Regions from separate parts of the Lysinibacillus sp. genome, predicted to be linked through region 2. Evidence: a T-box and tRNA genes for the amino acid it is inferred to sense, from the RefSeq annotation. Region 2 holds a T-box; the other holds one or more tRNA genes.
The links. The T-box of region 2 lies ahead of serS (serine--tRNA ligase). A T-box ahead of a tRNA ligase gene usually reads a tRNA of that ligase, here a tRNA-Ser.

Region 1 (11,165 bases), on a different contig from region 2:
TAAATGCATTACGATTACAGCGAGTAAAATTATAAAGTATGAAAGGCATTGAGAAGTATATTCTCGATGTCTTTTTTATTTATTTGGAGGAGAAATTTCACTTTTAAATTTACTAGAATAATAGGTTGATTCTGTTTTTCATTTTCCCACTATGATACAATGAACGGTACTGATTCATTTAATAAATGAGGTGTCAGCGAGCGGGGCACGATGATAGAATCCATAGAATAAAAGGAGGAACTTCTAGTGACGGTTCCATTTGTTACGGTAGAAGGTCCGATTGGTGTTGGTAAAACCTCTTTATCGAAAGAGATAGCAGCAACATTAAATTACCATCTATTAAAAGAAATTGTAGACGAAAACCCTTTTTTAAATAAATTTTATGAAAACATAGAGGAATGGAGTTTCCAAACCGAAATGTTCTTTCTTTGTAATCGTTATAAACAATTAACTGATATAAAAAAGTTTCGATTAGCAGAAGCCAAACCTGTTGTAGCAGACTACCATATTTTTAAAAATTTAATATTTGCCAAGCGAACATTGGCACCAACTGAGTACGAGAAATACGAGGAAATATATGGGATTTTAACAAAAGATATGCCTGTTCCAAATGTAGTGGTTTATTTACAAGCTAGCGTCGAAACATTAATGAAGCGTATCGCGATGCGTGGCCGAGAATTTGAAAAGATGATTTCACGTGATTATATGGAGCAGCTTGTGGCTGATTATCATTCGTTTATCGAGCATTTTGAGGAAATGCATCCTGAAATTCCAGTTATTCGATTTAATGGGGATCAGCTTGATTTTGTCAAAAATCCACATGATTTAAATTACGTTTTAAAGATAATTAAAGACACGTTACAACAAAGGAGTTTGCAATAATGAATTTAAGAGAGAAGTACGATATTCCTCCTCAAACCGTTATCACGATTGCTGGTACAGTGGGTGTAGGAAAATCAACGATGACAAAGGCGTTAGCAGAAGCACTAAATTTTCGTACATCATTTGAAAAAGTAGATACAAATCCATATCTTGATAAATTTTATGAGGACTTTGAAAAATGGAGCTTTCATTTACAAGTTTACTTTTTAGCAGAGCGTTTTAAAGAACAGAAGCGTATTTTTGAATATGGTGGAGGATTTATACAAGATCGATCCATTTATGAGGATACTGGCATTTTTGCTAAGATGCATTTTGATAAAGGGACAATGAGCCCAACTGATTATGAAACGTATACGAATCTGTTTGATGCTATGGTGATGACACCATATTTCCCACATCCCGATTTGCTTGTCTATCTTGAGGGACCAATTGATGCAGTTATTGGACGTATTCAAGAACGTGGACGAGCAATGGAGCAACAAACACCAAATGATTATTGGATAGAAATGCATGAACGCTATGAAAACTGGATTAATAATTTTAACTCCTGTCCAGTTCTACGTTTAGATATTAATGATTATGATTTATTAAAAAATCCTGATGCCATTGAATCAATTGTGAGCCGTATCAGTCATATGCTAAAACAAACAAGCCATTTACGAAAATAGAATTATAATAAATGACCAAAAAACGTGAGACAATATGTAGCTGATTGTTTCACGTTTTTTGAATAGGAGGGATTATTATAAGAATTGCAGTGTATTGTGGATCCGGTTTAGGGAAAAGTCCCATTTTTGCTGAAAAGGCCTCTGAGCTAGGTACTTCACTAGCGAAAAACGGCCATGGTGTTGTCTATGGTGGTTCTAAAACAGGATTAATGGGTAAGGTTGCAGATGCTGTTTTAGCAGCGGGTGGAGAAGTAATTGGTGTGATGCCAACTCACTTACAGAAGCGAGAATTGGCTCATGCCTCATTAACAGAGATTCATTTTGTAGATTCAATGCATATTCGTAAAGCAAAGATGGCAGAGTTGGCTGATGCATTTATCGCTCTTCCTGGGGGTGCAGGTACTTTAGATGAATACTTTGAGGTATTTACCTGGGCACAAATTGGACTTCATGCCAAGCCTGTCATTTTATATAATGTCCATGGATTTTATGATGCCCTCTTACAGCATTTCAAAATCATGTTGGAGGAAGGTTTTATACGTGCTGAACAAAAAGAACTTTTTTGCGTAGCTACTTCTTCGGAAGAGATATTGAGCTTATTAAAAAAACATGGGTGAAACATTACCCATGTTTTTTACCGAATATAAAAGTAAAATAAATTATTATAAGTAAAAAAATAGTAAAAGGGGTATTGTTTATGCACAGTGTAGAGGCTCAAGTAACCGATGATTTAGTAGTTCAAGCCATTGAACGTAATATTGCAATTATTCGTTTTGATATGGATCGAAAAGTAGCCTATGTAAATGAGCTATTCGCTCAAACGCTAGGCTATACAGTACAAGAGATGCTAGGAAAGCATCATAAAGAATTTTGTCTCCCCGATTTCAGTAATAGTATGGAGTATGATAAGTTTTGGCGCAATTTAACAGTAGGAAACAGTTATCAGGATAAAATTGAGAGAATGGATGCGAATGGCAATATCATTTGGCTTGAGGCAACATATATGCCGGTTTTTGCAAACAATACAAGACAAGTAATTGGTGTCTCTAAAATTGCGACCAATATTACTGAGCGTCAAAATGAAATAGTAAATGTAGCAGACAAATTGAAAGGCATGTCTAAAGAGCTTTATCATCGTTCTGAGACAGGTATTCAAAATAGCCAAGACTTACTAAAAACAATTAAAGCGGTTTCACAAGAGTCTAATGAAAATGTTAGTAACCTCGTGAAGCTTCAAAAACAAGCAGATTCTATTAAAGGGATTGTGAAGACTATTCAAGAGATTGCCTCACAAACAAACTTATTAGCTTTAAATGCAGCTATTGAAGCAGCTAGAGCAGGAGAATATGGTAGAGGTTTTGATGTCGTGGCCAAAGAGGTACGAAAGCTTTCAGTTAGGGTTGAGCAGTCCATTTCACAAGTGAAGGAGAATGTTGAGGGGATAGAACGGGAAATCGGACAAGTGACAGATAGTATTACAAGAATTGCTGAAAAAGTAGATAAGACGAATCAACAAATTACCGTCACGACAAATGATTTTAATGAAATTGCATCTGCTGCTGAAGCATTAGATGAGCAATCAAAGCAGTTTATCGAAATCATTTAATAGTATCATTCATAAGAAAATATGGGCTTAACAAAAGTTTCCTTTAGTATCCGAGAAAGATTGAAATAGTATATGGTTCTTATTTACAATAATAGGTGTAAGGCTTTCATCAATCATAATAATAGGGGTGTTATGTATGACAAAAGTGGAAGTAAGTTTTCAGCATCTACCAACGACAGCTATATCTGATGCGACAGGCGGGCATACCAATTTGCGAAGTGAAATTAAACCACTAGCCGATCATTTTAAAATAGCTGGACGAGCAGTAACTGTACGTTTACCAGATGGTGAGAATGGTGCAGTATTGGAAGCGATCAGAGCGGCCAATGAAGGGGATATCTTAGTAATTGATGCAAAAGGAAATACTAATCGAGCTGTAGCGGGCGATTTCGTTATTTCCTTAGCAAAGGGACTGGGCGTCCAAGGTTTTGTGGTGGATGGAGTGATCCGTGATATAGCAGCGATTCGAGAGTTGGATTTCCCTATTTTCGCTTTAGGTACAACAGTAGCAGCTGGCAACAAAAATGGTGGTGGCCAAGTAAATATTCCAATTGCCGTTGGAGGAGTAACCGTTCATCCTGGTGATTATATTATTGGGGATGTAGATGGCGTTATTGTCGTACCAATGGAAGATGCAGAAAGAATAGTAGCAGCCGCAGAGTCTAAACTTGAAAAAGATGCGGCACGTGCACAGGAGGCACATGCAAACGGAAAAGAATCGATCATTGCCTATTTAGATAAAGTGCTTGGAAAGTAAAAAAACCCCTCACGATGCCATCCAACATCGTGAGAGTTTTTTTAAATTACGCTAAATTTTCATTATCTTTAAAGTAATTTTTCATCTTTTCGCGATCGAAACGGCCTTCCCATTTAGCCATAACTAATGATGCTAATGAGTTACCAATTACGTTCACAACAGTACGTCCCATATCAAGAATACGGTCAATACCAGCAATAAATGCTAGTCCTTCAAGTGGAATGCCGACAGTACCTAAAGTTGCTAGAAGTACTACGAATGATACGCCTGGAACACCTGCAATCCCTTTAGAAGTAACCATCAATACAAGCATTAACGTAATTTGTTCACCAATGCTTAGGTGAATACCGTACATTTGCGCAATAAATAATGCTGCAATCGCTTGGTATAGCGTGGATCCATCTAAGTTAAAGGAGTAACCTGTTGGAATAACAAAGGATACGATATCCTTTGGAGCACCCAATTTCTCCATTTTTAACATAATACGTGGTAATACAGCTTCAGAACTTGCTGTTGAAAAGGCTAAAATTAACTCATCTTTTAATACTTTAATTAAGTAGAAGATGCTGATTCCTGCAAATTTTGCTACAAGTCCAAGAACGACAAAGATAAAGAATAGCATCGTTGCATAAACAAGGATAGCTAATTTAGCAAGTGGTACCAGTGAAGCGAATCCATATTTGGAAACGGTTACACCAATTAAACCAAATACCCCAATTGGAGCAAATTTCATTACGAGGTTAGTTACCCAGAACATAGCGTCTGCTACCCCTTGGAAGAAGTCTAAGACTGGTTTTCCTCGTTCTCCAACTGCAGCAACCCCTAAACCAAAAATAACTGAGAAGAAAATAATCGCAAGCATATTACCTTCAGCCATAGACTGGATAATATTTGTTGGGACAATCCCTACAATAATATCAAATGGTCCCTCATGCTGTACTTCTTCAGTAGTTGTTACATATTTCGAAATATCCCCCTGAGATAGTTCACTCATGTTAATACCTGTACCAGGATGGAATAAGTTTGCGGAAAGTAATCCAACTACGATTGCTACTGTCGTAATAATCTCAAAGTAAATAATGGATTTCCCGCCTAATCGCCCAAGCTGTTTCATGTCTCCAGTACCAGCTACACCAACGATTAATGTAGAAATAATAATCGGTACAACAATCATCTTAATAAGATGTAAAAAGATATCCCCTAATGGTTGTAAATATGTCTCAATCTTGGGGTTCCCGTAAAAGATACCACCAATAATGATCCCTAAAATCAAACCGATTAAAATTTGAGCGGCTAGACTGATTTTAAATTTCTTCTTCAAACCCTTTGTACCCCCTAATATTAAATTTTTAGGACACGCCTTACTTTAATAATACGGAGGACTTATGGAATCCGACAAAATCCGAGAAAATTAATTTACTTTTGTTAAAATGTCTGAATATAACACTTGAATAAACTTCTTAATATTGACTTTTGCTTTACGATTATCATGGTCTTCAATCTGTGTCATGAGTTGACGAATTTCTTTAAAATCGAAGTAGCGCGGGGCATAGTATTCAAATTCGGAGTTAGTGTAATCAACAACACCTAAATTAGCGAGATTAATCATGGCAGCTAGTATTGTTCTACGCACACGCTGTTCTATAGCTTTACTTTCCTTCAAAATTTCATCAGGTGTAGCCTTTGTAACAGCGGCAATTTCCTCATAAAGCTCCTTTAATGGAGGAAGTGGTGCAATCTTATGCTGATGAGCAAGTAATGTTTCAATAATAGCTATAATATCTTCGCTACCAATTTCACCGACAATTCCCATATCGTTTAATATGGATTGAATATGGTCTCGGGATGTTGCTTTATTTGCCTTTTGTTCACTTAATTCAATATTAGTAAGTGATTGGCGTATAACTAACAGAGAATTTTTTAGTCGAAATTGTTCAGTAGTTTTTTTCAAAACATTTTCTACTTCTATTCGGTTAATTGGTTTATGAATGAAGAAATCGATTCCTTGTTCATAAGCCTCACCGACCATTTCCTTATTCACAACTTGTGAAATCATGATAAATTGCCCCTCGAAGCGATTTTGAATAAGGTGTTCGACTGTTGCTATTCCATCAAGTTTTGGCATCAGTAAATCAATCAGCACAAACTCTGGCTGAGTCATTAAAATTTGTGGTATGGCATCCTCACCATTACGAGCCTCACCAATAACTGTACCTAACCCACTATCTTCAATAATTTGTTTTAACATAACACGACTTGCACGATCATCGTCTACAATAAAATACCTCATTTAAGTCTCTCCCGTTTGAATAGTTTGCGTAGGAATTGTGATTTTAAACGTTGTGTATTGATTGTTTGATTCAACGGATATTGAGCCTTTTAATTTTTCTATTAGTTCAGCAACATGTGAAAGCCCAATGCCAGTTGCTGCTACACCATCATCATTATATTTCGTGGTGTATCCAGGTTCAAAGATAATAGATAAATCTTGTTGAGAAATTCCTTTTCCATTATCACATACTGTTATTACAGTATTATCCTCTTGGCGTTGAATAGCAATAGATATGATACCTTGTCCTTCGATAGCTTCAACTGCATTAGCAGATAAATTATTTAAAAGAGCAAGTAATGCAATATGTTCCTTTGTTTGAAAATCAAAGTCTATTGTTGTTTTGAATTGTATACTCTTACCAAGTAATTCAGCATACTTACTATTGCCTTCTTCAATATAATGTAATAATTCAGATAATACAAAAGGGCCGAAGTTCCTTTCGCCAACAATTTTAGAAATACCAGCATAAATACGCTGTGAATCCTTTTTCACTTCATGGATTTCCTGGGCAATATGAAGCGCTTGCAAACTTTCCGCTCGATAACCTTTAATTTTTAACTGTCGGTATAACTCAAATCCACTAGCTGTTATCGTTTCAATATGATTCATGGACTTTTTTAAATACAGGGTCTCTACATAGAGGTCGGATCCAATATTGAGCATTTCTTGTACACGCTTTTTTTGTTCTGCTATCAAAATAGAGCTATACACACCGACTACAAAAAAACTACGTAATAATGCGACCGCTAAAAGAATCAGGAGGTCATGAAGAAATAAAAAAGTATAGGTTTGTACAAAAAAGCGGAAAATTTGCTCTGCTAAATTACTAATGACCTCACTAAAGGCGACGAGTAAACCAAGCTTTAATGGTTTTTCTCTGTATTGTTGGATATCTAAAATTTGTAGGCATACTGCAAACAATACATAAAATAAAGCCGCTGGTAAATGGTTAAATATACTCTCTGAAATAGCAACATCATGTAATGAGGAAGTAAAAACACGGAAAAAGGTTGTCACTATACTTGTAGCAACACCAGCTAAAATAATGGGTGTAGGTTTAATTAATGTACATAAAAAGAATATGATGGTTCCTAAACCAAAACGGAAAGATGTATTAGCAAAAGGCATAATTTTAATCTCACTACCAATTGCAGTCATGACAGCAATAAGGAAAATCCAAGTAAGGGAAGCGCGCGTCATAAATAATTTCGATTGCATTGTAACTACCTCCCATCATTCATATAATAAAAAATACCACAACCGAGGCGGAAGTGGTATCTAACAAGTAATACATACAATTTTGGCAAAAAAAAAACGGCTACATTCGTAGTCGGAAATTTAAAACTGGAGGAGGTAGAGGGATTCGAACCCCCGCGCGGTGTTACCCGCCTGTCGGTTTTCAAGACCGATCCCTTCAGCCAGACTTGGGTATACCTCCATGTTATATTGCTCTGTTGTCTTATCGACAAAAATAAATTTATCACAACTTGAGAAAGCCGTCAATATATTTTTTTAAAAAAATATAGGAAGATTAAAAATGATTTGGAAATAAATAATTTGTGCATTAAGTTGCAATTTATACAAACTGTCAGTATACTAGTTATTGCCGTGCTAGGTGGGAAGGTAGCGGTGTCCTGTAACTCGCAATCCGCTCTAGCGAGACTGAATTCCTTTTTCGAGGCTGTCCGTATTGTTTGGTCTGCCTTTTGCACGTAGTGTTGACGATTGGGTCCTGCGCAATGGATACCCATGAACCATGTCAGGTCCGGAAGGAAGCAGCATTAAGTGGTCTTATCCATGTGCCGCGGGGTTGCCTAATCCGAGCTAACGACAAGAGTAACGCTTATGTGCGGCTGTCAAGGAAAGGTGCACGGCATGAAATTGCCAATTCAAAGCATCCGTCTACTATAGGCGGGTGCTTTTTTATATTTAATCAATAACTTCATTTTCTATATAAGATAGCAAATGCTATAATAAAACTACTCAATTACATGGAAAAGGAGAGAGAAATATAGTGACGTATCAAGCATTTTATCGTGTGTATCGACCACAATCTTTTCGAGAAATGTCAGGTCAAGCTCATGTCAAAAGAACGCTACAGAATGCTCTCCTAGCGAATAAAACCACACATGCTTACTTATTCTCTGGGCCACGTGGTACTGGGAAAACAAGTACAGCTAAAATTTTTGCGAAAGCATTAAATTGTGAACATGCACCATCAAAAGAACCTTGCAATGAATGTGCTACTTGTCTAAGTATTACTGATGGATCTCATCCAGATGTCATTGAATTTGACGCTGCCTCGAATTCACGTGTTGAGGAAATTAGAGATATTATAGAGAAAGTACGTTTTGCTCCTGCTAGCAGTAGATACAAGGTGTACATCATTGATGAAGTACATATGCTTTCTACAAGTGCTTTTAATGCTCTTTTAAAAACTTTAGAAGAACCACCCCCTCACGCTGTATTTATTTTAGCAACGACAGAGCCTCATAAATTGCCTGCAACGATTATTTCTCGTTGTCAGCGCTTTGATTTTAAGCGACTTTCTACAAATGATATTATTGAACGAATGAAGGTTGTCTTAGAGGATATTGATTTACCATATGAAGAACAAGGCTTAAAGGTTATCGCACAATCTGCAGCTGGGGGAATGCGCGATGCTTTAAGTTTATTGGATCAAGTTGTGTCTTTCAGCGGAGAAAAGTTAAAGCTTGAGGATACGTTGTTAGTTACAGGTTCAATTAGTCAGGATGTTTTCTATGATTTAGCTGAGGCACTCAAGATGAAAGATGTTGCACAAATGCTTGCGCTTTTAGAGCAACTTATAGCCGATGGAAAGGACCCTTTGCGTCTTTCGGAGGATTTAATTACCTTTTTCCGTGATTTATTATTACTTCAAACAAGTGATGATTTAGCTGAACTCTTAGAGCTTGTGTCCCCCGAGGAACGTGTATTTACTTTAGCACATGAATTCGCGCCAGATATGCTTTATGGCTATATAGATATTCTCGCAAAAACACAGCAAGAGATGCGCTTCTCTCACCATACGAAAATTTACTTAGAAACAGCATTACTTAAAATGGTACAGTTTTCAGGAGGGGTCGCCCATTCAACGATGGCTACCAATGAAATGACGCAAAGCCCAGAGGTCACTCAAAAAATTGTTGCGCTTGAGCAGATGGTTCAGCAATTATCCTTACAATTGCAAACTGGGGCACCAGCACAAACATCACCAGCCCAAAAAGAGCAGCGGCCTCGTGCTAAAAGTCCGAATGGCTATAAAGCACCGACTGGTCGTATTCAAGAAATACTAAAAGATGCAACAAAACAAGATGTGCAACGTATAAAATCGGTGTGGGCGCAAGCATTAAGTCAAATGCAAAAATCACAATCTGCTCTTTTGGCAGAAGCCGAGCCTGTTGCGGCATCTTCGAGTGCTTTTGTGTTAAAATTCAAGTATGATATTCATTGTCAGATGGTTGCTGATAACCAATCTTTAAAGGCTCACTTTACACAACTAATTGCGGGACAAACTGGCACAATGTACGAGATGCTTTGTATACCGGAAGAATCCTGGTTAAAGATGCGTGAAGAATTTATTCGTGATCATGGTCTGCAGCAAAAGAAAACATTAACGGCTTCAGAACATGGGGAGGAATTATTAGAGCCACCACCGGCAGAAATGCCAGAAGAACCATTTATCGACGATGCTCAACCTCTTGCTTCACAAGACCCACTTGTGACAGAGGCTGAAAAACTCTTTGGTAAAGACTTTGTTGAAATTATTGAAGATTAAATTTTTAGGAGGAAAACATTTATGCGTGGAATGGGAAATATGCAAGGTATGATGAAAAAGATGCAAAAAATGCAAAAGGAAATGATGGAGGCTCAAGAAGCATTAAATGCTGAGCAATTTGAGGGTGTTGCAGGCGGCGGCATGGTAAAAGTAACTGTTTCAGGTCAGCGCGAGGTTGTATCCGTAAATCTTGATGAATCTGTGGTAGATCCTGAAGACATCGAAATGTTACAAGACCTAATTGTTATCGCTACAAATGAAGCGTTGAAAAAAGTAGAAGAAAAAACGAATTCAACAATGGGGAAATTCACTCAAGGCTTAAACCTTCCATTCTAGGAGGTATTCATTATGTACTACCCAGAACCAATATCTAAATTGATCGATAGTTTTATGAAATTGCCAGGTATCGGGCCGAAAACTGCGGCTCGTCTGGCGTTTTTTGTGTTATCAATGAAGGAAGACGATGTATTATCTTTCTCTAAAGCACTCATTGATGCTAAACGAAATCTGAGCTACTGTTCTGTTTGTGGCAATATAACGGATGTAGATCCATGTCATATTTGCTCAGATAAGCAACGAGATCATTCTATTATTTGTGTTGTACAAGATACAAAAGATGTTATTGCAATGGAAAAAATGCGTGACTATAACGGCATGTACCATGTACTTCAGGGAGCAATTTCGCCAATGGATGGCATCGGCCCAGAGGATATTAATGTTGCTTCCTTATTAGTGCGTTTGCAAGATGAAAGTGTTCAAGAGCTTATTCTAGCTACGAATTCAACGATTGAGGGTGAGGCAACAGCTATGTACATTTCGCGCCTTGTCAAGCCATCAGGTATTCGTACAACTCGTATTGCGCATGGATTGCCAGTAGGTGGAGATCTAGAATATGCAGATGAGGTAACGTTATCTAAAGCAATGGAAGGTCGACGCGAGTTATGAGTGAGGGATTAATATGTTCTTCCGTAGTAAAGGGAAATTAAAAAAAGAATTCGATGATAAGCTTGTGAATCTTATAAAGGCAACAAAAGAGGATTTACAGCAGGCAAAAATAATAGAAGAATTAATGGATGACTACGACCTTGGGGTTATTGCTCAACGTAAAACAGCAGAGAGTA
Region 2 (11,165 bases):
CTATCCGAGTGGCACAGGCTGCACACGTCATCCCTGTAATTTCAAGTTCAGCTTTTTGTTTAACAACACCATAACCAAGTGCTTCTATTTTCTTTTCAAAATCTTCTTCACTCAACTTTGCTGGATCGTACTTAATAGACGATTTTTCAAGTGCTAAATTAACCGTTGCTTGTTCTACACCATCCATTTTATTTAAACCTTTTTCTATCCGAGTGGCACAGGCTGCACATGTCATACCTGTAATTTGCAAATTCGCCTCTTTTATATCAGAACTCATTTACCTTTCACCTCTCCTTATACCAACCAGGGGTATATAAATTTGAAAATAAGAGAGTGCTACAGGGGCACTCTACTGATACTACTATTTTACGTCGTAGCCTTGATCATCAATTGTTTCTTTAATTTGGTCAAGTGACACTTGTGCTTCATCAAAAGCAACATCCACTAAACCTTCTGCTAAATTAACTTTTACTTGTTCTACACCAGCTAAAGCACCAACACTTTTCTCAATTGAATTTACACAGTGACCACATGACATTCCTTGTACATTTAACGTTACATTTTGCATAATAAATCTCTCCTTTTAAATAATAGTTTAAACATCTATTTTTTCATTAACTTTTGAATCGTTACTACTAATTCATCTAATACTGCTTCATCGCCCTCTGATAGACGATCTACAACACAACCCTTTAAATGTCCTTCTAATAATATTTTCGCTACACTATTTAAAGCTGACTGTGTGGCAGACAGTTGCGTAATAATATCATCACAGTAAACGTCTTTTTCAATCATTCCCTTTATGCCCCGGATTTGACCTTCAATACGGTTTAATCGGGTCGTTAAATCCTTTTTTACACGCTCAGGATGATGACTTTTTCGACAAGACGTAGTTTCCTCTGTATGACAAGCATCTTCTTTTACTATGTCCTCCATTCACTACACCTCCTATTTCTTTTTAATCATACTATACCCAAGAAGGGTATGCAAGCTACAAATTTTTTTTTATTCATGATGATGTTCATGGTCATTTTTCAATTGGCATAAAATTGAATTTTCATGTTGATGTGATGCTGTTTCTAATTGAATCGTTACATGCTTAATGCCCTTATGCTCAAGATTATGTTCAATTTTTCGTAATATATGCTCACTATCAGCTATTTTCAATTGATCATTAACGACTGCATGACAGGACAATGCATTTGTTCCACTAGTAATTGTCCAGATGTGTAAATCGTGGATACTCTCTACTCCTTCAGTTTGTTCAATTAACTGAATAATTTCCTGAACATCTACATTTGAAGGTGTTCCCTCCATTAAGACATGAATGGCAGCTTTAGTGACATAGTAGCCACTTCTTACTACTAATAAAGCAACAATAACGCTTGCAAGTGGATCTGCCCAGCCCCAACCAAAAAACATAATCAATAGCGCCGCAACAATAGCCCCTACAGACCCTAGCATATCGCTAAGCACATGTAAAAAAGCGCCACGCATATTTAAATTATCCTTTGTATCACTACCACGCATCATAATCCATGCTACTAAAATGTTAATTAACAAACCAATTGTGCTAATAACAAGCATTCCTGTAGTAGCTACTTCAGGAGGATTAGCAAAGCGTTCAATCGCTTCGTAAAAAATAAATAATGCTATACCTATTAGTGTAATGCCATTCAGCACTGCAGCTAATATTTCAAATCGTTTATAACCATAGGTCTTACTATAACTAGCAGCTTTTTCTCCAAACGTAAAAGCTAACATGGCAATGCCCAAAGAAATAGAGTCACTTAACATATGCCCTGCGTCTGATAGCAGAGCCAAACTATTTGTTAAAAAGCCACCAATCGCTTCAACTATCATATACCCTGTAATAATAATAAATGACAGTAATAATACTTTTTTATTTGCGCCATGAGTATGATCATGAGCGTGATCGTGATGATGTCCCATTTTTATTCCTCCCATTATTTAGTTATGAGCTGCATGCTCAATTGCCTGTTTTAGTAAATTCATAATGTGATCGTCGTCCTTGGAATAATACAGTGTTGTTCCTTCTCTTCTAAACTTCACTAACCGTAAATTTTTTAGAAAACGTAATTGATGGGAAACGGTTGATTGCCCTAAATCTAAAATATCCGCAATATCATTTACAGAATGTTCATCTTTGCATAGTAAGTTTAAAATTCGAATGCGAGTTGGATCACTTAATGCCTTAAAGGTTTGAGATACTACAAATAGTGTTTCTTCATCTAAATGCTGATCAGCGTTTTTCTGTGCTTCTAAACTTGTTAATTTATCATCCATAAAAGTTTACCCTACCCTTCAATATTTATATATGAGCATGTGTTCATATATAAATATATATGGTTATATTAGGAATGTCAACGCTAAAAGTAGCAATTACCAATCCAGCACGCTACACTACTATTAAGGAGAGATATGAGTGGATATTTTTGAAACAGATCGCTTTTTTATGAAGCAAGCATTAGAGGAAGCACATCTGGCTGCTTCACTTGGAGAAGTTCCGATTGGCGCAGTACTTGTTTATGAGGGAACTGTTATTGCACGTGCCCATAATTTAAGAGAAACAACACAAAATGCGACTACCCATGCTGAGCTGTTGGTTATTCAAGAAGCCTGCAAAAAAATAGGTAGTTGGCGTCTCGAAGATACAACACTTTATGTTACATTAGAGCCTTGCCCTATGTGTGCAGGAGCTATTCTACAATCTCGAGTGCCCCGTGTTGTTTATGGTGCAAGAGACCAAAAGGCTGGCTGTGTCGATTCCCTTTATCGTTTATTAAATGATGAACGTTTTAATCATGAATGTGATGTAACAGAAGGTGTTTTAGCTGAAGAGTGCGGGAAAATTTTAACTGACTTTTTTAAAGCTTTACGAGAGCGTAAAAAAGCTGCGAAAAAGGCACGAATTGCTGAAATCACCGAGAATGATGGAGCCATAAACTAAAGAAGGTGCCTCCTAATGAGACACCTTCTTTTTTATATTTAAGGGAATGGCAAGCAAAGTACCACCGTTTGCCTCCTGTAAACTTACCACTTGTATCTTCATTTTCTGAGCCATAAAGCTGTGTAAAAATATTATCCTCTGCTAATGTCGAACAGTTTAATGTAATAAACGGCTTTGTAAAAAGCTCGCTTTCATTATAAATACCCTGAGCGACAATATCTTCCCCTGACCCTGTTTCCCCTGTCAGCAAAATCGGAGCGTTTTTTTCTTAGCACTACGACGAGCCTTTCTAGTTGGGCCTTCATCTGCATTGGTCGTTATAAAATCGTCTAGACGATAGGTTGTAAAAATTATCTCGGTATAGCTTATGTCCCAGGAAATTATCTAAGTATTTTATTTGCTTACTTTCATAAAAATGCTTTGAAAATTCAATTGCGCCAAAGGTTCTGCCTTGCTCTATAATAGGATTTGAGCTTAATGATAGATAACTAAAACCATTTAGAGTCGTTAATTGTTGTTCGTAATTTAAAATTGGTTGTCCTGTTTGCATCACTTTAAATATGGTACTTGTTTCAGATGATAAAATTTGATAATTATCAGTCACAGTACTGTGAAAAAATTCATCTGGTGTTAAGCCGATTGCCAATAATATATTTAAATATGCTAAATCATAAAAAATTGCACAGCCTTTATCATCTGTGAACATTATCAAATTCACTTAAGGCATGTGCGAAATGGTGTAAATCCATGAATATTCCCCAGTATAACGAATTTTCAAAAATTAGAGATTTCAATTTTGGACATCAAAAAAGCTATTTTAGATTTACCTGTTTAAAGGATCGTCTAAAATAGCTTTTACATGTTATTTAATTAGGCGCAATTACTTCTTTACCACCCATGTATGGTCTTAAAACTTCAGGAATTACTACGCTTCCATCTGCTTGTTGGTAGTTTTCTAAAATAGCTGCAACTGTACGTCCAATCGCAAGACCTGAACCGTTTAATGTGTGAACATATTCTGGTTTTGCATTTGGCTCACGACGGAAGCGGATATTTGCTCGTCGTGCTTGGAAATCCTCAAAGTTAGAGCAAGAAGAAATTTCACGGTACATGTTTTGTGCTGGGATCCAAACTTCCAAATCATATTTCTTCGCTGCAGTAAATCCTAAATCAGCAGTACACATTTTTAGTTTACGATACGGTAAGCCTAGTAATTGCAGTACTTTTTCAGCATGACCTGTTAACAGCTCTAATTGCTCATATGACTCCTCTGGTTTTACAAAGCGTACTAATTCTACTTTGTTGAATTGGTGCTGACGGATTAAACCACGTGTATCACGACCCGCAGAGCCTGCCTCTGAACGGAAGCATGCACTGTATGCAGCAAAACCTTGGGGTAAAGCTTCAGCAGGTAAAATTTCATCACGGTAGAAGTTTGTAACTGGTACCTCTGCTGTTGGAATCATGAAATAATCTGTTTCCTCTAATTTAAATACATCTTCCTCAAACTTAGGTAACTGTCCTGTACCCGTTAAGCTATCGCGATTAACAATGACAGGTGGTAGCATTTCCTCATAGCCATGCTCTTCTGCATGTAAATCCATCATAAATGTCATAAGTGCTCGTTCTAAGCGAGCCCCAAGCCCATGGTAGAATAAGAAACGGCTACCCGTTACTTTTGCACCTCGTTCAAAGTCAACAATCTTCAAATCAGTAGCAAGATCCCAGTGTGCCTTAATGTCAAAATCAAATGTTGGAATTTCGCCCCAAGTATATTCTTCTACATTATCATCCTCTGTTGTGCCTACTGGTACAGATTCATGTGGAATGTTTGGCAAGCGCATCATCATATCTTTAAATCGCTCTTCTACATCATTTAGTTGAACATCTAGCTCTTTAATTTCATCGCCAACTTGACGCATACGAGCAATAACTTCATCTGCATTTTCCTTGTTGCGTTTCATAATTGAAATTTGTTCAGATACTTTATTTCGTTCTGCTTTTAATTCTTCTGTTTTAGCAATTAACTCACGACGCTTTGCATCTAAACCCTCAAAATCATCTAAGTTTCCTAAATCTTCATTACGTGTTAATAGCATTTCTTTAATTTCCGCGAAATTATCGCGTACGCGTTTAATATCTAACATAGTCATACCTCCAGTAGTTTAATGATGGGAATTGTTGCATCCTTTAAGTCTTGATATAATTTCGTCCGGCGGTTTATTCAAAAGTTCAATTTTAAATAAAAATAAACACAAAAAAGCCCCCATCCCTAAAAAGGGACGAGAGCTACCCGCGTTGCCACCCTAATTGATTAGGCATATGCCTAATCCACTTATTTCATAACGGCATTTCAGCCGGCAGCAGCCTACTTACATTACTTCGACTGTGCAACTCCAGGACGGATTCACAAGTGCTTTTATCAGCTTCCACCAACCGCTGACTCTCTAAAAAAAACGTGCTTGTTACTACTTCCCATCATCGTGTTCAGTTATTTAAATTTTAACCATACTGTACTATATGAAAACAAATTTTGCAAGTCATACCATAGAGGATACAAAATATTCTAGAATTCGTGAATCTCCGGTTAATTCTGGATGAAATGCACAACCCAATAAATGATTATCTCGCGCTAAGATAATTTTTCCTTCATATTCAGCAAGAATTTCAACATTTTTACCAACTGCTTTAATATGAGGCGCTCGAATAAATACCGCTGGAATGTCTATTCCTATTTTAGGGATATCCAGTTGTATTTCAAAGCTATCTACCTGACGACCAAATGAGTTTCGTGCGACTATGACATCCATAACTGCCAAATGTGCTTCATCATCCACTAGATGGCTAGCTAATAAAATTAATCCTGCACATGTCCCAAACATAGGCAAACCTTGCTGAGCAAGTTCACGAATCGGCTCTAGTAAGTCAAAGCGATCAAGCAATTTTCTCATGGTTGTGCTTTCCCCACCAGGTAACACAAGACCATCGAGGTTTATTAAATCTTTCTTATGTTTTACTTGGATGACTTCACAGTTAAGGGCTTCTAGCATTTTAACATGCTCACGTATAGCTCCTTGTAGTGCTAACACACCTATTCGTTTCATCCTACCAACCTCGCTCCTGCATACGTTCGCTTTGCCCAAGCTGTGCAATATCAATACCTTTCATTGGTATGCCAAGTTCCTTTGATATTTCTGCAATAAGCTTATAATCTTTATAATGGGTAGTCGCCTCTACGATAGCACGAGCAAATTTTTCCGGGTTTTCAGATTTGAAAATACCAGAACCAACGAAAACGCCATCAGCACCAAGTTCCATCATTAATGCAGCATCGGCTGGTGTAGCCACACCTCCTGCGGCAAAATTTACTACTGGTAAACGACCAAGACGTTTGATGTCTCTTAATAATTCGAAAGGAGCTCCTAATAATTTCGCCTCTGTCATTAGTTCATCCTCTGTCATGCCTACGATTTTACGTACCTGACCATTTACTTTGCGAATATGTCGAACTGCCTCCACAATATTTCCTGTTCCTGGTTCGCCCTTTGTACGTAACATGGATGCTCCTTCTCCAATTCGACGTGCTGCTTCTCCTAAATCACGACAGCCACACACAAACGGTACTGTATAATCACTTTTTAATAAATGGTACTCTTCATCGGCTGGTGTGAGGACCTCACTTTCGTCAATATAGTCTACACCCATTGCTTCTAAAACACGTGCTTCCACAATATGGCCAATACGGGCTTTTGCCATAACAGGAATAGAAACGGCCTCCATTACCTCCTCAACAATGCGAGGATCTGCCATACGTGCAACACCACCTGCTTTGCGAATATCTGAAGGTACTCTCTCTAATGCCATAACAGCAACTGCTCCAGCAGCTTCTGCAATTTTGGCCTGTTCTGCATTAATGACATCCATAATGACGCCACCCTTCTGCATTTCTGCCATCCCACGTTTTACTAGCTCTGTTCCTATTTGTTTCATTTTCTAACCTCCACCTTTATGATGAAATTTAGTATAATGGAAATTGACCATATAAAAATAACCAGTTTTCAAAATAATTATAAGGTCAGGAGGTTTTAAAACATGGATATGCTTTTATTTCAACTCGTAAAAAATAGTGATAAACCGCTGTATGATCAGCTTTATAACGGCATAAAGGAGGCCATTATTTCTAAGAAAATAGCTGTAGGAGAAAAATTACCATCAAAAAGGAAATTAGCTGATTTTTTGAATATTTCTCAAACAACCATTGAAATTGCCTATGCCCAATTACTGGCTGAAGGTTATATTATGTCCAAATCACGCATTGGCTATTTTGTAGAAGAAATTGATGAGCTTCCCTATATTCAGCAGGACTCTGAAACCTCTTTCAGAGAGCATCCTAAGAAAAAATCATACAAAATTGATTTTAATCCTGGTTCTATCGATATTGATGCCTTCCCATTCCAAACGTGGAGAAAGTATGCGAAAGAGCTTTTTGACGATACCTCAAAGGAATTATTACTAACAGGTGAACCACAAGGAGAACTTTCTTTACGCACTGAGATTGCTAATTATTTATATCAATCGCGTGGGGTAGTGTGTAATCCTGAGCAAATTGTTGTTGGCTCTGGTACTGAACAGCTTCTTCCTATGATTTTAAGACTTTTTAGTGATGATACCTGCTTTGCCTTAGAAAACCCAGGATACCCTGCCGTGCATCGCATGTTTTCACAGTATAAACGACAAGTTCAACCCATCGCCGTTGATGAAGAGGGAATTATTATTCATGAGCTTGAGAGAACAAGTGCTAATGTTGTTTACATTACGCCGTCACATCAATTCCCTACTGGCGCGGTATTATCTGCGACACGACGTGCACAGGCTTTAAATTGGGCGGCCCAAAGTTCCTCTCGCTATATTATTGAAGATGATTATGATTCAGAATTTCGTTATGCTGGTAAACCAATTCCTGCACTACATGCCTTAGATCGAAATGATAAAGTTATTTACATGAGCACCTTTACAAAATCATTAATGCCTTCTTTGCGTGTAGCTTATTTTGTACTTCCTCCTAAACTACTCGCAACATATAGTGATGTATTTAACTATTATTCTTCTACGGTGCCTCGTTTCGACCAACATATCGTGGCAAATTTTATGCGTGACGGTCATTTTGCAAAGCATCTCAATCGAATGCGCAAGGTTTATCGTAAAAAGCATGATAAGCTAACTTCTATATTAGAAAAGTATTCATCAACGATTAAAATTACTGGTGAGCAAGCCGGAATGCATATTTTATTAGATGTTCAACACACATTATCCGAGAAACAATTGCAACTGCTTGCTGCTCAATCAGAGATTGGGATTTATCCCTTATCTGATTATAGACTAGACCATTGTGAATCTTCACTAGCTCAATTTTTACTTGGCTTTGGTGGGATACCTGTTCATACAATTGAACGATCCATTGAACAATTGATGGATTGTTGGGAAATACAAAAAAATGACCCATCTAGTTAGTAGATGAGTCATTTTTTATTACGTTTCAATTAATTGTATTTGATAATGTTCAAACCAAGTATGAATTTGCCCTAGGTACGCTAAAAGCTGTGGCCCTGCCATTAGTTGCCCATACCAAGGGATCTTGAATGAGCTTCCTCCAGAGTCTATTAATTCTAAAAGTTTTTTGTTGTCAAATAGTTCATGTAGTATCGAATTTTTATTTTGAAGGATTTCTTTTAACCACTTTTGAATACCTGCTGTATAAACTGGGTGATACGTTTTAGGATAAGGGTTCTTTTTACGATACAACACCTCATCAGGCAATAACTGAGCCATCGATTTTCGTAGTAAACCCTTTTCTATGCCATCCAAGTTCTTCATTTCCCACGGAATATTCCAAGCATATTCCACAAGACGATGATCTGCAAAAGGAACACGTACCTCTAAACTTGCCCCCATACTCATACGATCCTTGCGCTCTAGCAAAGTCTGCATAAACCAAGTCATATTCAAATAAAACATTTCGCGATGTCTAGCTTCTTCAGAACTTTCTCCATCCAACAACGGTACTTCAGCTATTGTTTGCGTATATAGTTGATGTGCAAAGGATTCAATCTTTAATTTTTTATTCCACTTCTCTTGTAGCAATGCATTTCTTTCAGATAAAGATCGAATCCACGGAAAGCCAGTTGTCTTTTCTTTAAACCAAGGGTATCCACCAAAAATCTCATCTGCGCACTCCCCTGATAACGCTACTGTAAAATCTCTTTTTATCTCTCGGCAAAACCATAATAAGGATGAGTCTACATCTGCCATACCAGGTGAATCTCGGACAATGGCCGATTCAACTAATAAATCAATTAATTGTTGCTGAGTAATTTCCTCTGCGTGATGTGCCGTCTGAAATGTGTCAGTCATTTTTTGAATCCAGTACGTATCTGTTGATGTTTGGAAAGTATGTGGATTAAAAAAGCGTTCATTATCCTCATAATCAATAGAATAGGTATGCAATTGTTTATTTTGTTGTTGAAACCTATTTGCTGCAATACCGGTTATAATACTAGAATCCAATCCACCTGAAAGAAATGTACAGATAGGGACATCCGAAACCAACTGTCGTTCAATTGCATCAGTTAACAAAAAGCGAATGCGCTCAATAGTCTCGCCTAATGATTCTTCATGCTTTTGGCTATGTAACTGCCAATACTGCCACTTTCTTAAGCCTTCTCTAGTAAAACGCATAGCATACCCTGGTCTTAATTCTTCAATATCTTTAAAAAGTGTCTTGCCTGGTGCTCTTGAGGGCCCCACAGCCATCATACTTGCCAATCCTTCAGTATTTACACTTGCTTGAACCAATGGGTGTGCCAACAATGCTTTCACTTCAGATGCGAAAAGAACACCATCCTTTAATTCTGTATAATACAATGGCTTCACACCTAATCGGTCTCTGCATAAAAACAGTGATTGTGTTTGCTCATCCCATACACCAAAGGCAAATATGCCATTTAGAAAATCTACACATTGCTCTTTCCATTCAATATACGCAGTTAATAATACTTCTGTATCTGAATGTGTTGTAAAACTGTGCCCTCTTTTTTGAAGTTCTTTACGAACCTCTTCGGTATTATAAAGTTCGCCATTATATGTAATGACATAGTTTACCCCATCATGTATTTTTTTCATTGGCTGTTTACCACCAATTAGATCGATAACAGCTAGTCGTCGATGGCCAAATGCAATATGCTCACTACACCAAATATTTTCATCATCAGGCCCTCTCTTATTTAATGTTTGGGTCATTCGTTTTAAGATCATATCACTTGTTCTTAAATCCTTTTGAAAGCTAGCCCATCCTGTAATGCCACACATTTAGCCACATCCTTTCGCCTATTAGCGTATGCTGTACGGTTCAAAAATGTGAAAAAGCACATGAATGCTAAGTACATTCATGTGCTTATTTTTAATTATTAAAACAGTCCACCAACAAAGTCAGTAATGCCTCCCCATAAATTGCCGAAGAAGTTACCTACACCTTGGAAGAACAATGAGATACCGCTAGCGCGCTCTACAGCCTTTGTTGTGACAACATCAGATGAAATATCCTTGCCATCGATAAAGCCGTAATCTGTGCCTTCTGTGCGTTCAATAACAACCTTACCTACAACAGTATCCTTTTTAACATCTGCCTCTAAACTTTTTTTATCTAAAACCAATGTCGGTTTATATAAATCTTTATCAGAAGACTTAATCATAAATGAAATGGGTTCTTTTACCGCAATCGCTACTTTGTCTTCTTTACCTTTTGTCACTTTTACTGTTTTTTGACCTTTGAACGTATAGTTCGCTGGTAAAATTTCTTGCTTTGAGAATTGAGAAAAGCCATAGTTAAATAATTTTGCTGTTGCATCAAAACGAGCTTCATAAGATCCTTGTCCTTTTGCATCAACAGCCTTCATAACAACAGCAATCAAACGAGTACCATTGCGCTCTGCAGTACCTGTGAAACAATGACCTGCAAAGTTTGTTGTACCTGTTTTTAATCCATCTACACCTTCGTATTCATACACTAATCCAGGCAACATAAAGTTCCAGTTAGACATTTGAATTTCATCTTCAGTACCTTCACGGAACTTCTTTTTTGCAATTTTAGATGTCTCTAAAACCTTTGGATGATCTTTTAATAAATGATAAGCCAATT

Region 1: it has a tRNA-Ser gene. The T-box ahead of serS (serine--tRNA ligase) is inferred to sense a tRNA for this amino acid. The anticodon was not compared.

What each region holds. Positions count from the first base shown of each region.
Region 1 is NZ_DAMDAY010000126.1:601-11,765, reverse strand. It holds partial or broken gene RT445_RS19935 (copper-translocating P-type ATPase) at 1-35, shown strand, start outside; gene RT445_RS19930 (deoxynucleoside kinase) at 247-882, shown strand; gene RT445_RS19925 (deoxynucleoside kinase) at 882-1,550, shown strand; gene RT445_RS19920 (LOG family protein) at 1,640-2,167, shown strand; gene RT445_RS19915 (methyl-accepting chemotaxis protein) at 2,248-3,156, shown strand; gene RT445_RS19910 (RraA family protein) at 3,293-3,913, shown strand; gene RT445_RS19905 (cation:dicarboxylate symporter family transporter) at 3,960-5,234, opposite strand; gene RT445_RS19900 (response regulator) at 5,325-6,203, opposite strand; gene RT445_RS19895 (sensor histidine kinase) at 6,204-7,463, opposite strand; tRNA gene RT445_RS19890 (tRNA-Ser) at 7,591-7,683, opposite strand; RNA gene ffs (signal recognition particle sRNA large type) at 7,852-8,119, shown strand; gene dnaX (DNA polymerase III subunit gamma/tau) at 8,260-10,044, shown strand; gene RT445_RS19875 (YbaB/EbfC family nucleoid-associated protein) at 10,066-10,380, shown strand; gene recR (recombination mediator RecR) at 10,393-10,989, shown strand; gene RT445_RS19865 (YaaL family protein) at 11,003-11,165, shown strand, end outside.
Region 2 is NZ_DAMDAY010000113.1:751-11,915, forward strand. It holds partial or broken gene RT445_RS18915 (heavy metal translocating P-type ATPase) at 1-277, opposite strand, end outside; gene copZ (copper chaperone CopZ) at 362-568, opposite strand; gene RT445_RS18925 (metal-sensitive transcriptional regulator) at 604-936, opposite strand; gene RT445_RS18930 (cation diffusion facilitator family transporter) at 1,006-1,953, opposite strand; gene RT445_RS18935 (ArsR/SmtB family transcription factor) at 1,972-2,307, opposite strand; gene tadA (tRNA adenosine(34) deaminase TadA) at 2,447-2,971, shown strand; gene RT445_RS18945 (sigma 54-interacting transcriptional regulator) at 2,943-3,221, opposite strand; gene RT445_RS18950 (transcriptional regulator) at 3,273-3,677, opposite strand; gene serS (serine--tRNA ligase) at 3,838-5,118, opposite strand; T-box leader at 5,247-5,462, opposite strand; gene pdxT (pyridoxal 5'-phosphate synthase glutaminase subunit PdxT) at 5,512-6,075, opposite strand; gene pdxS (pyridoxal 5'-phosphate synthase lyase subunit PdxS) at 6,077-6,961, opposite strand; gene pdxR (MocR-like pyridoxine biosynthesis transcription factor PdxR) at 7,064-8,482, shown strand; gene asnB (asparagine synthase (glutamine-hydrolyzing)) at 8,501-10,336, opposite strand; gene RT445_RS18980 (D-alanyl-D-alanine carboxypeptidase family protein) at 10,435-11,165, opposite strand, start outside.